Regions from separate parts of the Methylobacterium sp. HJ2 genome, predicted to be linked through region 4. Evidence: predicted binding sites of a transcription regulator. Region 4 holds the regulator's gene; each other region holds the start of a gene.
The links. The regulator PhoB, encoded in region 4, activates phosphate uptake and scavenging genes when phosphate is short. The targets are predictions, from matches to a motif close to TGTCATNNANCTGTCAT.
Positions count from the first base shown of each region.

Region 1: a site for PhoB is predicted at 1,706-1,722, ahead of ACS5RC_RS09940 (ceramide glucosyltransferase). Genes of this name have one in related genera too.
Region 2: a site for PhoB is predicted at 1,528-1,544, ahead of ACS5RC_RS02140 (UDP-2,3-diacylglucosamine diphosphatase). Genes of this name have one in related genera too.
Region 3: a site for PhoB is predicted at 1,383-1,399, ahead of ACS5RC_RS23425 (Orn/Lys/Arg family decarboxylase). Genes of this name have one in related genera too.

Region 1 covers NZ_JBWJYM010000003.1:288,315-292,242, forward strand. The annotation lists gene ACS5RC_RS09935 (glutamine amidotransferase-related protein) at 1-429, opposite strand, end outside; gene ACS5RC_RS09940 (ceramide glucosyltransferase) at 475-1,632, opposite strand; gene ACS5RC_RS09945 (histone deacetylase family protein) at 1,821-2,726, shown strand; gene ACS5RC_RS09950 (hypothetical protein) at 2,838-3,014, shown strand; gene ACS5RC_RS09955 (NAD(P)-dependent oxidoreductase) at 3,136-3,928, opposite strand, start outside.
Region 2 covers NZ_JBWJYM010000001.1:453,589-457,516, forward strand. The annotation lists gene ACS5RC_RS02135 (glycosyltransferase family 4 protein) at 1-663, opposite strand, end outside; gene ACS5RC_RS02140 (UDP-2,3-diacylglucosamine diphosphatase) at 660-1,484, opposite strand; gene ACS5RC_RS02145 (aminotransferase class V-fold PLP-dependent enzyme) at 2,064-3,272, shown strand; gene ACS5RC_RS02150 (D-2-hydroxyacid dehydrogenase) at 3,592-3,928, shown strand, end outside.
Region 3 covers NZ_JBWJYM010000011.1:202,447-206,374, forward strand. The annotation lists gene scpA (methylmalonyl-CoA mutase) at 1-1,266, opposite strand, end outside; gene ACS5RC_RS23425 (Orn/Lys/Arg family decarboxylase) at 1,472-3,817, shown strand; gene ACS5RC_RS23430 (N-acetyltransferase family protein) at 3,817-3,928, shown strand, end outside.
Region 4 covers NZ_JBWJYM010000001.1:743,964-747,891, forward strand. The annotation lists gene pstB (phosphate ABC transporter ATP-binding protein PstB) at 1-639, shown strand, start outside; gene phoU (phosphate signaling complex protein PhoU) at 681-1,397, shown strand; gene phoB (phosphate regulon transcriptional regulator PhoB) at 1,449-2,150, shown strand; gene ACS5RC_RS03480 (protein-disulfide reductase DsbD family protein) at 2,184-3,928, opposite strand, start outside.

The DNA.
Region 1 (3,928 bases), on a different contig from region 4:
CACCTGATCCTGATGCGACACCGGCACGGCGATGCGCGGCGCGTCGTCCATGAAGGGCGCGCGCGTCATCACCGCGTAGTCATGGAGCCCGAGGCCCCAGCCCTGAGGCGCCTTCTCGGCGCGCCCGCCATAGGCCGCGGCCATGATCTGGTGGCCGAAGCAGATGCCGACGAGGCGGATGTCGCGCGGCAGGGATCGCAGGTAGGCGAGCAGCGGCGGGATCCACGGCAGCGGATCGTAGACGCCCGCGGCCGAGCCCGTGATCAGGACGCCCGGAAATGCCCTTGGATCGGGCAGCGCTCCGGCCTGCACGTCGAAGGCTGTCGTCTCGAAGGCGGGGCCGAGGAGCTTCGCCGACATCGCCGCGTAGGAGGGGAAGCCGGAGAGCCGCGCCGGCGGCCGTCCGGTCTCGAGGATCGCGATGCGCAACGGGCTGTCTGCCTCCGAACGCGCCGTCCGCGCGCGTCACCGGGGTTAGGCCGTGCGCGCGTCGGCGCGCAAGCGGCGCGGCGGCTTGGGACGGATATCCATGGCGTTGCCGCGCCAGACCACGGAATCGTGCATCCAGGCCCGTATCCACAGCAGCGGAATCATCAGGTCGCGCAGGAGGAAGCCGAGGATCAGCCGCGGCCCCCGGTGCCAGCCGACACGGGCCGCCAGGGCGTATTCGGCGCCGTAGACGAGGAGCGCCATCAGGCCGCTGCCGGCCCAGGCTTCAGGGGTCCCGGCAAGCCCCGCCGCGAGGCAGAACGGCAGCAGGACGCCGCTGGCGATCTCGGGCGCGAAGAAGAGCGGAAAGGTCACCCGGCGCAGGCGGGCCCAGCGCAGCTGGCGGGCCCAGACCTCGCGCAGGCGCCGGCGCCCGAGCGGCTGCTCGAAGGGCGCGTGCACGAGGTGGACGCGCCGTCCGGCGGCCCGCACCAGCTTCGTCGCGGCGGCGTCCTCGGCGATCTCGGCCGCGAGCGCCCGGATGCCGCCCCGGGCGTCCAGGAACGGCTTGTGCCAGAGCATGCTCTTGCCCTGAGCGAAGCCGAGGCCCAGACTCTCGCCGGTATATTGCCAGCGCGCCTGCAGGGTGTTGAGGAAGGCGCACTCGACCGCGGCCCAGAGATTGCCCGGCCGCGCGCCGATCGGCGTCGAGCAGACGAGCCCGGTATCGGGGCCCCAGGCCGCCTGCAACTGCTGAAGGTAATCGGGCGGCATCAGCACGTTGGAATCGGCCAGCACGATCCAGTCGTGGCGCGCCGCCTCCCAGCCGCGCACGCAGTTGTTCAGCTTCGGGTTGTCGCTCACGCGCTCGTCGCCGACGAGGATGCGGGCCGGGACCGCCGGATGCGCGGCGATCAGCCGGCGGACCAGCGGGAGCACCGGGTCGGCGGGGTCGGCGACGCAGAACACGATCTCGTAATCCGGGTAGGCGAGCCGGAAGCCGCGGGTCAGCGTCTCCTCGCTGAACGCCTCCAGGCCACAGACCGGCCGCACCAGGGAGACGGGTGCGCCCGCGGGAAAGCAGGCGGTTCGCGGCGCGCGACCGATGCGGCGGGCCGTGAGGGCGAAGCTCGTGAGGTTGACCAGGGCGAGCAGCGCGCAGAGCGACAGGGCGAGCAGGGTGCCGGTCGGCGCGTCGATCATGCGGGCGGATGCCTCTGCTCGTCCGGCCGCGGCCTGCCGCCGCGCCGGTCAGCAGCCCCCTAACAGTCGCGCTGTTTCAGTCTTATGACGCCTCTTGCAGCCGGCACGGACCGGGCCGCGAACAGGGGTTGCGGAGCACCGGAGCCGGTGATCCGCTTTCGGGGCGCGATGCCCGAGGAGCGCGGTTGATCCCGCCCATCGTCTTCCATCCTGCCTACGAAGCCAGCCTGCCGGACGGGCATCGCTTCCCGATGCGCAAATACGGGCGGCTCGCCGAGATCGTGGCCGAGCAAGGGCTCGCGCCGCTGGGCTTCGTCGCGCCCGAGCCCGCCTCCGCCGACCTCCTCGCGCTCGCCCACCAACCCGCCTATGTCGAGGCCGTGCTCGCCTGCGCGGTCCCGCGGGAGATCGAGCGGGCGATCGGCCTGCCGGTGAGCGAGACGGTGGTGCGGCGCTCGCGCGCCTCGGTCGGCGGCACGTTGCTGGCTGCCCGCCTCGCGCTGGCCGAGGGGCTCGCCGGCAGCACGGCGGGCGGCAGCCACCACGCGCGGCGGGCGCAGGGTGCGGGCTTCTGCGTCTTCAACGACGTGGCGGTCGCCGCCCGCGCGCTCCAGGCGGAGGGCAGGATCTCCCGTGCGCTCGTGGTCGATCTCGACGTGCACCAGGGCGACGGCACCGCCGATTGCCTCGCCTACGCGCCGGACCTCTTCACGCTCTCGATCCATTGCGAGCGCAACTACCCGAGCCACAAGATCGCGGGCGACCTCGATATCGGGTTGCCGGACGGCGTCGAGGACGCGGCCTACCTCGAGATCCTGGCCGCCCGCCTGATCCCGCTCCTCGACGCGCTCCGGCCCGACATCGTGTTCTACAACGCGGGCGTCGATCCCCACCGCGACGACCGGCTCGGACGCCTCGCGCTCAGTGATGCCGGGCTGTACGCCCGCGACCGTTTCGTGATCGGCGCGGCGCGCGCGCGGGGCGTGCCCGTGGTGGGGGTGATCGGCGGGGGCTACATGGCCGATGTCGAGGCGCTGGCCGCCCGCCACGCGCTGGTGTTCCGGGCGCTCGCCGCCGAGGCCGAGGAGGCCTGAGCGCGGCGGGACACCGGGCATGGGCGGCGCGTAACGCTTTGGTCATGGGTGCGCTGCACAAACGGTCCTGCGCCCGTTCCGGTCCAGGGCGCGCCGGCTGTAGAGTTTCCCATGCTCGGACGGATCTGGGAGGCCGCCAAGGTCACCCTCGCGCTGGCGGCACTCATCGCGGCGGCCTTGCTCTCCGCGGACAAGCTCGACCGCGACCGCCGCGACATCGCCCGGCGCGACCTGCCCTTCATCGAGCCCCTCGCGACGGGCTCCCTCCCCGGCGCGCCGCATCCCTGAGGTTGGACAAGGTTCCCCGAGGCGTCTCGTCGGGACCGCCGCGCGCTCCTGCGATCGGCCAGGGTACTGGGCGGTGTCAGCGTCGGCTCGGCCGACCGGAACCGGCCGGGGCGCCCGCCCGTCAGCCCGTCCCGCGCCCGGCGGCCGCCTCGGCGAAGCGCAGGATCGCCTCCGCCTCCGCCCCGTCGGTCCCCTCCCCGAGGCGCGCGAACAGCTTGGCATTGCCGGCGAAGACCTCCTGGCCCGCCCCGTCGCTGCCGAGGAAGGCCGCGATCTCCAGCATCTCGGGTGCCCAGCGCCGCGCCTTGGGCAGCATGTCGGGCAAGCGCGTCGCGAAGCGGGCGAGGAGCTGCGGCTCGTTCTCGGCGAGTTCGGCCAGAAGGGCCTCGCCGGCCCCCGCCCGGTCGGCGGCGAGCACCATCAGGGCGGCGAGGGCCGTGAGGCCCTTGTTGATGCCGGAATAGCTCATCTTCAGGGTCGAGGCCGCGCCGACGCCGCCCGGGCAGGCGCGCGCGTCGATCCCGTATCCGGCGAGCCGCAGGGCCGGCGCCGGGTCGTCGCCCGAGAGATAGAAGCGCGGGCCGCGCGCACCGGGCTTCGGCGGCAGACCGATGATCGCGCCGTCGAGGAACCGTGCCCCGGTGCCCGTCACGACATCCGCGATCAGCGCGAGCGTGTCGGGCCCGACCGCGTTGGCATCGACGTAGACGGGTTTGACCGGCGCCGCCGCGAGGCTCGGCGCGAGGCGCCGGGCGAGCGCCACGGCCTCGGCTGGCGGCACGATCGACAGGACCAGGTCGGCCGAGACGAGCGCGTCGTCCGGGACGTCGACCATGCCTGCGGCCGCGGCCCGCTCCCGGCTCGCCGCTCCCCGCCCCGCCAGCGAGGTCAGGACCCGGACGCCGTTCTCCGCG
Region 2 (3,928 bases), 290 kb from region 4:
CGCCCGGTCCGGCCCGTCGCCGACGACGACCCGGCTGCCCGGCAGGTCGAGACGCAGGAAGGCCTCGACGTTCTTCTCGACGGCGAGACGCCCGACGAACAGGAAGAGCGGCCTCGGCAGGCCGGCGAGTTCGGGCGGCGCCTCGCCCGGTCGGGCCGGACGGAACAGCTCGGTGTCGACCCCCCGGGTCCAGCGCATCAGGTTTGAAAATCCCCGTGCGCGCAGATCCTGCTCGAGGGAGGGCGTGCTCACCATGGTGGCGCTCGCCGCGCCGTGGAAGCGGCGCAGCCACGCGTAGCTCCAGGCCTCCGGCACCGGCAGACGGGCCGCGAGATATTCGGGGAAGCGGGTGTGGTAGCTCGTGGTGAAGGGCCGCCGCGCGGCGAGGCAGTGGCGCCGGGTGGCGTAGCCCACCGTGCCCTCGGTGGCGATGTGGACATGGGTCGGTGCGAGCCCGGCCCAGCGCTCGGCCACCTTCCGGCGAGTGGCGTGGGCGAGGCGGATCTCCGGGTAGCCCGGCATCGGCACGGAGCGGAAATCCTGGTGGGTCAGCAGCACCGTGTCGCAGCCGTGGGTGCCGCCCGCCTCCACCATGTGCTGGAGCGAGCGCACCACGCCGTTGACCTGCGGGTGCCAGGCATCCGTGGCGATGAGCAGCCTCACGCGACCGCCCGTCGTCCGGGCAGCGCCTCGGGCTCGGAAGCCTGCGGCTCGGCGGCCGCCCGGGCGCGCAGCACGCTGGGATAGTGCAGTACCTCCATGCGGCCGTCGTAATGCTCGACGATCGCCGTGCAGGATTCCACCCAGTCGCCGGTGTTCAGGTAGCGCAGGCCGTCGATCTCGCGGTTGGCCGCGTGGTGGATATGGCCGCAGATCACCCCATCCGCGCCCTGGCGCCGCGCCTCGTCGGCCAGGAAGGTCTCGAACTGGCCGATGAAGTTGACGGCGTTCTTCACCTTCAGCTTCGCCCAGGCCGACAGGGACCAGTAGGACAGGCCGAGGCGCCGGCGCAGGCGGTTGAGCCCCGTGTTGATCCAGAGCGCCAGGGTGTAGGCGCCGTCGCCGAGATGGGCGAGCCAGCGGGCATGGCGCACCACCATGTCGAACTGGTCGCCGTGGATCACGAGGTAGCGGCGCCCGTCCGCCGCCTCGTGGATCAGGCTGTCGGCGATCTCGATGCCCCCGAAGGTGGTGCCGATGTAGTCGCGCAGGAACTCGTCGTGGTTGCCCGGCACATAGATCAGGCTCGAGCCCTTGCGCACCTTGCGCAGCAGCTTCTGCACCACGTCGTTGTGGGCCTGGGGCCAGTACCAGCCCGAGCGCAGCTGCCAGCCGTCGACGATGTCCCCGACGAGGAAGATCGCGTCCGCGTCGTAATCCTTCAGGAAGTCGAGGAGCAGCGCCGCCTGGCAGCCCCGCGTTCCGAGATGCATGTCCGACAGAAACAATGTTCGGACGCGGGTCGTCTCCGCTTCCTCTGCCACGCGCGCCTCCGGTCCGATGCGGGCAGAGCCAAACCGAAATCCGGTATCAGTTTGATGACGCTTCGGAGAGCCTTGCGGATGCGCGGGATGCGGGGCTTGATTGCTGCGCTGCAACCCGAAATCGTAAACTCAGGCGGCGCAACGCTGCGCTGCACGGCAAATTTTTTTTCCAGTCCCGCGAAGTTTTTCCGGTTTTCTTTCCGTGACTTGGGCGGCCATAATCCGGCCCGAGCCGAGTGGCGGCGCGGACCAGTCTCGGGTGTGCGGGGCGATCGTTCAAGGAAGATGTCGATGACGGGCCGGAGCGCTTGCGCGCGAGGCCCGGCCGCAGCATGGAGAGCGCGGCAATTCGGAGGCGACCGGCATCAGGCATGCCGCGACGCGAGCGGCGAGAGGCCGCCCTGCCGCTCCGTATCGCCCGATGATCCGAGCCATCGACCGACCGGCCGCGCACCGGCCCGATCCGGGAATCCCGGTCGGTTCGGACGTGACCGGCCCGGGCATGGCCGCCTGCCGACGCGCACCATCACGGACAGGGCCGCGAAGCCGGCTGCAATCTTGAGAATTGGAGGACACATCATGGCGGCCACACGACGCCCCGGGCGCAATCACCTCTTCGTGCCGGGTCCGACGAACATCCCGGACCGCGTGCAGCGCGCGATGCTGGTGCCCTCCGAGGACCATCGCTCGGTCGACTTCCCGGCGCTGACGAAGCCGCTCTTCGAGGACACCAAGAAGGTCTACGGCTCGACCGACGGCACGATCTTCCTGTTCCCGGCCTCCGGCACCGGCATCTGGGAATCGGCGCTGACCAACACCCTGTCGCGCGGCGACAAGGTGCTCGCCGCCCGCTTCGGCCAGTTCAGCCATCTCTGGATCGACATGGCCCAGCGCCTCGGCCTCGAGGTGATCGTCCAGGAGGAGGAGTGGGGCACCGGCGCCAAGCCCGAGAAGATCGAGGAGGCCCTGCGCGCCGACAAGGGGCACGAGATCAAGGCCGTGATGGTGGTCCACAACGAGACCGCCACGGGCGTCACCAGCGACATCGGCGCGGTGCGCAAGGCGATCGACGCTGCCGGCCACCCGGCCCTGCTCTTCGTCGACGGCGTGTCGTCGATCGGCTCGCTGCCCTTCAAGATGGACGAGTGGAAGGTCGACTGCGCCATCGCGGGCTCCCAGAAGGGCCTGATGCTGCCCGCCGGCCTCGGCGTGATCTGCGTCAGCCCCAAGGCCCTCAAGGTGGCCGAGGGCTCGACCGGCAAGAACGACCGGCTCGCCCGCGTCTACTTCGACTGGGAAGACCACAAGAAGCAGAACCCGGCCGGCTACTTCCCCTACACGCCGTCCCTGCCGCTGCTCTACGGCCTGCGCGAGGCTCTGGCCTGCCTGTTCGAGGAAGGGCTCGAGAACGTCTACCACCGTCACCACGTGCTCGGCGAGGCGACCCGTCAGGCCGTGGCCGCCTGGGGCCTGAAGACCTGCGCGTCCGAGCCCAAGTGGAACTCCGACACCGTCACGGCGATCGTCGTGCCGGAGGGCGTCGATGCGGCCAAGATCATCAAGCACGCCTTCGTGCGCTACAACCTCGCCCTCGGCGCAGGTCTGAGCAAGGTCGCCGGCAAGGTCTTCCGCATCGGCCACGTGGGCGACCTGAACGAGCTGTCGCTGCTCGGCGCCATCGCGGGCGCCGAGATGGCGATGCTCGACAACGGCGTCTCGGTGACCCCCGGCTCGGGCGTCGCGGCCGCGTCGAGCTACCTGCGCGAGCACCCGCTCGCCAAGGCCTGAAGCCGGAGCCTCGGGCCGCACCGGACCTGACGGCCGCGGCGCGCTCCACCGCCCCGCGGCCCGACCTGCGACATCGATCCGGGTCCAACAAGTACGGGATCCATCGGCGCTGCCGGAACCGACCGGCGTCCCACGGGGCGCCGGCCGTGCTGTGTCGATCGAGGGCCGCCCGGAGGAACGCCGCGCGCCGTTGGCGCGCCCGATACGGGTTCCGCTCGACGAAGGCGGGCCCGTAGCGCGCGACGCGCGGCGCTTGAGCCAAGCCCAGATCCGCCGTCCCGAAGGGATCATCCGGATCTGGTATGAGGAGAGGGTTTCCATGACGAAGAAGATCGTGTTCCTCGACCGCGAATCCCTCGACGCCAAGGTGCGGGAATTCAACTTCCCGCACGAGTACGTGGAGTACGACTCGACCTGGACCCCGGACGAGATCGTCGCGCGCCTGCAGGGTGCCGAGATCGCGCTGATCAACAAGGTGCCGATGCGCGCCGATACCCTGAAGCAGCTTCCCGACCTGAAGCTGATCGCGGTGGCGGCGACCGGGACCGACGTGGTCGACAAGGCGGCGGCGAAGGCCCAGGGCATCACCGTCGTCAACATCCGAAACTACGCCTTCAACACCGTGCCCGAGCACGTGGTCGGCCTGATGTTCGCCC
Region 3 (3,928 bases), on a different contig from region 4:
CCCGAGGCTCTCGACCTCGCGGATGTGCTCCCAGGCGCGGGCCACGATGTCGGCGGTGAGGCGCTCGACGTAGTAGGAGCCGCCCCACGGATCGACGATGCGGGTGGTGCCCGATTCCTGCTGCAGGAACAACTGGGTGTTGCGCGCGATCCGGGCCGAGAAGTCGGTGGGCAGCGCCAGCGCCTCGTCGAGGGCGTTGGTGTGCAGGGACTGCGTGCCCCCTTGCGTCGCCGCCATCGCCTCGATGCAGGTGCGGGTGACGTTGTTGAACACGTCCTGGGCGGTGAGGGACCAGCCGCTCGTCTGCGAATGGGTGCGCAGCGGCAGGGACTTGTCGGATTTCGGCTCGAACTGCTTGACGAGCTTGGCCCAGATCAGGCGCGCGGCCCGCATCTTGGCGATTTCCATGAAGAAGTTCGTCGAGATCGCCCAGAAGAACGACAGGCGCGGGGCGAACTGGTCGATGGTCAGACCAGCAGCCAGCCCCGCCTTGATGTACTCGACGCCGTCGGCCAGCGTGTAGGCCAGCTCGAGGTCGTTCGTCGCCCCGGCCTCCTGCATATGGTAGCCGGAGATCGAGATCGAATTGAACTTCGGCATGTTCTTCGACGTGTAGGCGAAGATGTCCGAGATGATCCGCATCGATCCCTTCGGGGGATAGATGTAGGTGTTGCGGACCATGAACTCCTTGAGGATGTCGTTCTGGATCGTGCCGGCGAGCTTCGAGGGCGGCACGCCCTGCTCCTCGGCGGCCACGATGTAGAGGGCGAGGATCGGCAGCACCGCGCCGTTCATCGTCATCGACACGGTCATCTCGTCGAGGGGGATGCCGGAGAACAGCGTCCGCATGTCGTAGATCGAGTCGATCGCGACGCCCGCCATGCCGACGTCGCCCGAGACGCGCGGGTGGTCGGAATCGTAGCCGCGATGGGTGGCGAGGTCGAAGGCCACCGACAGGCCCTTCTGCCCGGCCGCGAGGTTGCGCCGGTAGAAGGCGTTCGAATCCTCGGCCGTGGAGAAGCCGGCATATTGCCGGATCGTCCAGGGCTGGGTCACGTACATCGTCGGATAGGGCCCGCGCAGGTAGGGCGCCAGCCCCGGATAGGTGTGCAGGAACTCCAGCCCCTCGCGGTCCTCCGGCCCGTAGGCGCCCTTCACCGGGATGCCCTCGGGGCTCATCCACGGCTCGGCCGTCGGCAGCGGGGCGACGGGCAGCGGCTCGCCCGCGAACGGGATCTCGGCGAAGTTCGGGATGCGGGACGTCATGCGGGGCTCGATCGAACGCACCCCGCGGCCGGGGCGAACAGGCCTGCATTATAAGGGAGGTTGGGGGCGGTGCTACTCCCCCGTGCGGCGGAAGCCGCGGGCCCGGGCGGGCCAGCCGTCATCGCGCCGTCACGCTCGCGCCGGAAAGCCAGTCGATGCACCCTGCGGCCCGGGATCCCGGGCCGCCCGCGACAGGACCCCGCGCATGGATTTCCACCGCCGCTTCACCGTGCTGATGTGCACGCCCACCTTCGAGCCCGGCGACCTCGAGGGCGCGCGGGTCGACCAGATCGTGGCGGCGGTCGAGGGACGCGGCTTCGAGGTGGTGCGGGCGCGCCGCGTCGAGGACGCGGCGATCGCCGTGCAGACCGACGCCGCCATCGGCTGCATGGTGGTGGATTGGGGCAAGCGCGGGCTCGACGGCAAGGCCGCCGCGCTCATCGACATGATGCGCCGCCGCGGCCTCGAGATGCCGATCGTCATCATGGTCCGCCGCAAGCGCCTGGAGGACATCCCGGTCGAGCTGCTCGACTTCATCGACGGCTACATCTTCCTCGCCGAGGAGACGCCGGAATTCATCGCCCGCGGCCTCGTCTCCCGCGTCACCCAGTATGCCGAGACCCTGAAGACGCCGTTCTTCGGGGCGCTCGTCGACTACGCCGAGAAGGGCAACCAGCTCTGGACCTGCCCGGGCCACAACGGCGGCATCTTCTACAACCGCTCGCCGATCGGCCGCATCTTCGTCGAGCACTTAGGGGAAGCGATCTTCCGCGACGACCTCGACAACTCGGTCCTCGATCTCGGCGATTTGCTGACCCACGAAGGCCCGGCGCTCAAGGCGCAGAAGGAGGCCGCCCAGATCTTCGGGGCGGAAAAAACCTATTTCGTCCTCAACGGCACCTCGGCCTCGAACAAGATCGTGCTGTCCTCGCTGGTGGCCGAGGGCGACCTCGTCCTGTTCGACCGCAACAACCACAAGGCCGCCCATCACGGCGCGCTCTTCCTCGGCGGCGGCATCCCGATCTTCCTCGAGACCGACCGCAACGCCTACGGGCTGATCGGGCCGATCTACCACGAGGCCCTCGACGAGGCCCGGATCCGCGAGAAGATCCGCGCCAACCCGCTGGTGGCGGACAGGGAGGCGTGGCGCAAGGAGCGCCCGTTCCGCGTCGCCGTCATCGAGCAATGCACCTACGACGGCACGATCTACGACGCGCGCGAGATCCTCGCCCGGATCGGGCACCTCTGCGACTACATCCTGTTCGACGAGGCCTGGGCGGGCTTCATGAAGTTCCATCCCCTCTATGCCGGCCGCTTCGCCATGGGGCTCACCGGCCTCGACGAGACCTCGCCCGGCATCATCGCGACGCAATCGACCCACAAGCAGCTCGCGAGCTTCAGCCAGGCCTCGCAGATCCACACCAAGGACGGCCACATCCGCGGCCAGACCCGGCGCGTCGAGCACCGGCGCCTCAACGAGAGCTTCCTCGTCCACGCCTCGACCTCGCCGTTCTACCCGCTCTTCGCCTCCCTCGACGTCGGCGCCCAGATGATGAAGGGCCGCTCCGGCATGATCCTGTGGGACGACACGATCCGCCTCGGGATCGAGTGGCGCAAGAAGGTGCGGGCCATCCGCCGCGAGTTCGAGGAGCGCGAGGGCGATCCGCGCCGGCGCTGGTTCTTCGATCCCTTCGTGCCGGACGTGACGACCACGACCGACGGCGCCGAGATCGCCTGGGAGAGCGTGCCGACGGACGAGCTCGCGAGCGATCCCCGCCACTGGGAGCTGAAGCCCGGCGCCGGCTGGCACGGCTTCACCCATGTGGGGCCGGGCTATGCCATCACCGACCCGAACAAGCTCACCGTGCTCACCCCGGGCTTCGACCGGCGCACCGGCGCCTACAGCGAGCACGGCATCCCGGCCCCGATCGTCGCGCAGTACCTGCGCGAGAACCGGATCGTGCCAGAGAAGAACGATCTCAACTCGCTGCTCTTCCTGCTGACGCCGGGCGTCGAATCCTCCAAGGCCGGCACGCTGATCTCGGGCCTCGTCGCCTTCAAGCGCCTGCACGACGACAACGTCCCCCTGGAGGAGGCCATGCCGGAATTCGTCCGGCGCCGCCCGAACCGCTACGCGGGCGTGCGCCTGCGCGATCTTTGCGCCGATTACCACGCCTTCCACCGCGAGGCCGGAACCTCGGCCCTGCAGCGCAAGCAATTCGCTCCCGAGCACCTGCCTGAGATGGTGATGCCGCCCAAGGACGCGGCCCAGATGCTCACGCGCAACCACGTGGATTTCGTTCCGATCGCGGAGGCCGAGGGCCGGGTGGCGACGACCTTGCTTCTGGTCTACCCGCCCGGGATCGGCACGATCCTGCCGGGCGAGCGGATCGACGGGCGGGCCAAGCCGATGCTGGACTATTTCAAGATGTTCGAGGCTGCCGCGAACCTGTTCCCGGGCTTCGAGGCCGAGATCCAGGGCGTCTACCGCCAGGTCGAGCCGGACGGGCGCATCCGCTTCCACACCTACGTGCTGCGCGAGAGCCGCTGATGGAGGCGGAGACGCCGGTCGTCGCCTGCCCGGGCGTGGTCATCCGCCCCTCGTCCGACGCGGACGTGCCGGCGATGATCGCGATCTACGAGCACCACATCCGGCGGGGCG
Region 4 (3,928 bases):
GGCTGCGGCAAGTCCACCTTGCTGCGCACGTTCAACCGGATCTACAGTCTCTATCCGGAACAGCGCGCGGAAGGGCAGATCCTGCTCGACGGCGAGAACATCCTGGACGCGAAGATCGACCTGAACGACCTGCGCTCGCGCATCGGCATGGTGTTCCAGAAGCCGACGCCCTTCCCGATGTCGATCTACGACAACGTCGCCTTTGGCATGCGTCTCTACGAAAAGCTGCCGAAATCCGAACTCGATGCCCGCGTCGAGGCTTCGCTGCGCAAGGCGGCGCTCTGGGACGAGGTGAAGGACAAGCTCAAGCAATCCGGCATGGGGCTCTCGGGCGGCCAGCAGCAGCGCCTCTGCATCGCCCGCACGGTGGCTCAGCGCCCGGAGGTGATCCTGTTCGACGAGCCGACTTCGGCCCTCGACCCGATCTCGACTGGCCGCATCGAGGAGTTGATCGAGCAGCTGCGCAACGAATTCACCATCGTCATCGTCACGCACAACATGCAGCAGGCCGCGCGTATCTCGCAGTTCACGGCGTTCATGTATCTGGGCGAGCTAGTCGAGTTCGGGCCGACGAACCGGATCTTCATGAACCCCGAGAAGCGGCAGACCCAGGATTACATCACCGGCCGCTTCGGCTGATCGTCCTGCCTGCACCCCATCTGCCGCCCGAGGATCGAACCATGCCCGGTCACATCGTCAGCTCCTACGACACCGACTTGGAGGATCTGCGCCGCGCGATCTCAGAAATGGGAGGCGTCGCCGAGAAGATGGTCGCTGAAGCCTCCGACGCCCTTGTGCGCCGCGATTCCAGTCTCGCTCAGGCCGTGATCGTGGCGGACAAGCGTCTCGACGCGCTCCAGCGCGACATCGAAGAGCGTTCGGTCCTGTTGATCGCCCGCCGCCAGCCGCTGGCGATCGACCTGCGCGAGACGATCTCGGCCATCCGCGTATCGGGTGATCTCGAGCGGATCGGCGACCTCGCCAAGAACGTGGCCAAGCGCGTGGTGGCGATCAGCGACCAATCTGTCGGCCAGAAGATCGTCATCGGCGTCCAGCACATGAGTGATCTCGCCGAGGCGCAGCTCAAGGACGTGCTCGACGCCTACGCGAGTCGCGACGTCAAGGCCGCGCTGGATGTCTGGGAGCGCGACGGCGCGATCGACGCGCTCTACAACTCGCTGTTCCGCGAGCTCCTGACGTACATGATGGAAGATCCGCGCAACATCTCGTTCTGCACGCACCTGCTGTTCTGCGCCAAGAACGTCGAGCGCATCGGCGACCACACCACCAATATCGCCGAGACGATCCAGTACTTAGCGACCGGCGAAACGCCGACTGGCGACCGACCCAAGAACGACGCTTCCAACTACGCCACCGTCAGCCCGGGTGAGGCCTGACGCGGCCGGGACGAGGACGTCTCCCGGCTCCGAACCGCACGGATTGAGCACATGCGTACCCGTATCCTGATCGTTGAGGACGAAGAGGCGCTCACCACCCTGCTGCGCTACAATCTGGAGGCCGAGGGCTTCGAGGTGGAATCCGCCGCCCGTGGCGATGAGGCGGAGTTGCGCCTCTCCGAGCAGGCACCTGATCTCGTCCTGCTCGACTGGATGCTGCCGGGCCTCTCTGGGATCGAGATCTGCCGCCGGATCCGGGCGCGGCGCGAGACCGAGCGCTTGCCGGTAATCATGCTGACGGCGCGCGGCGAGGAGGGCGACCGGATACGCGGCCTCGGCACCGGCGCCGACGACTACATCGTCAAGCCGTTCTCGGTGCCGGAGCTTCTCGCCCGCGTGCGGGCGCTGTTGCGCCGCTCAAAGCCCGCTCACGTCGCCGATCTGCTGGCGGCCGGCGACATCGAACTCGACCGGGTCAGCCACCGCATCCGCCGCAGCGGCCATGAGATCCATCTCGGACCTACCGAATTCAAGCTGCTGGAGTTCTTGATGCAGAGCCCGGGCCGCGTGTTCTCGCGCGAGCAATTGCTCGACGGGGTCTGGGGTCACGATGTCTACATCGATGAGCGGACGGTCGACGTGCATGTCGGTCGCCTGCGCAAGGCACTGAACCGGCCGCGCCAACCTGATCCGATCCGCACCGTGCGGGGGTCCGGCTACGCCTTCGACGAGACCTTCTCGCTCGAGGCTTGAGGGAGAGCCGCTGCGGTTACAGCTCGGATCGCGTCAGCGCGGCTCCGCCGCGCCAAGCACCGTGGCGCCGGCCGGCCGGACGCTCGCCAGTGCCGCCAGCACCGTGCCCTCGGTGAGGATCTGCGGCAGCACCTCAGGCGCCGCCACGCCCGTGTAAAGCAGGTAGAGCGGCACGCCGCTGCGGCCGTGGCGCTCTAGCAGGCGGGTGATCTCGGGGTTCTGGTTGGTCCAGTCGCCTTTCAGGACGGCGATCCCGCGCGCGCGCATCGCCGCCCGCACCGCTTCGGTCGAGAGCGAGGTGCGCTCGTTGACCTGACAGGTGATGCACCAAGCCGCCGTCATATTGACGAAGACCGGCCTGCCAGCAGCGAGAAGCCCGTCGAGGCGGGCCTGGGTGAAGGCCTCGACACCGTCGGCGTGCGCCTCAGCGCCGGGGGGCAAACGGTCGCGGTCGAGCGTCAGGGCGAGGGCGGCCACCGCGGTCACCGCCAGGATCGCGAGGGCGCGGGTCGCGCGGCCGGCGAGGCCCTCCGCCTCGCGACCGCGCTCCCAGGCCCAGGCGGCGAAGCCCACGAGCACGAGCCCGATCAGTGCCGCGAACAGTCCCTCCGGCCCGATCTGCTGAGCGAGCACCCAGACAAGCCACGCCACCGTGGCGTAGACCGGGAAGGCCAGCACCTGCTTCAGAGCCTCCATCCAGGCGCCCGGGCGCGGCAGAACGCGCACAGCCCCCGGCCACAGGGTCAGCGCCAGAAAGGGCAAGGCGAGCCCGAGCCCGAGGCAGGCGAAGATGACCAGCGCAGCCGCGGCGGACTGCGTGAGCGCGAAGCCGACCGCCGTGCCCATGAACGGCGCCGTGCAGGGCGTCGCTACGATCGTGGCGAGCACGCCGGTAAAGAACGAGCCCTCCAGTCCGGCCCGCCGGGCGAGCCCGTCGCCGAGTCCGACGACCCGACCGCCGAGATGCACGGCGCCCGACAGGCTGAGGCCCATCAGCAGGAGCAGGTAGGCGAGCATCGCCACCACCACGGGCGATTGCAGCTGGAAGCCCCAGCCGAGCCCGGCGCCGCCGCTCTTCAGGACGATCAGCAGCCCGGCGAGGCCAATGAAGCTCGCGAGCACCCCGGCGGTGTAGGCAAGGCCATGCAGGCGGACGCGCTGTTCACTCTCTCCGGAGTGCTGCACGAGCCCCAGGACCTTGATTGACAGGACCGGGAACACGCAGGGCATCAGGTTGAGGATCAGGCCGCCGAGAAGCGCCAACGCCGCCGCGCCCAGCAGCGTCGGCGTTTCGGCGGGCGCCGGCACCGCCGCCGTGGCCGGCATCTGCCCGGCGGGCGGCGGAGGCGCCTCGTCGCCGATGGCGAAGGCCTGCCGCACCGGGCCCGAGCCGAGATCCTCCGTGAGCGTCAGCACGCCCGGCAGGCTGGTCGGCACGGGCTCGCTCGGCGTCGCGCGGGTCAGGGTCAGGTGCAGTCCGCCGGCGTCGATCCGCAGGGTCTGCTCGGCCGCATTGTCGATCGCCGTCTCGGAATAGGGGAAGAAAGCGGCCTCGCGGATCGCGTCGCCTTTCAGCCCTACGGCATCGAGGTTCAGCACCAGATGCTCGCCCTCGCTCGACAGGCGGGCCGGCCAGGGCGAGGTGATCGGCATCGCCGCTCGCGCCCGGGCGAACAAGGCCTGCGCCTCCGCGGCCAGCGCCGCCGCCTTCGTCACCGGCAGCGTCACGGCGAGTTCGGCCGAGCCCGGAACGCACTCCGTCTCACAGACCAGGTAGG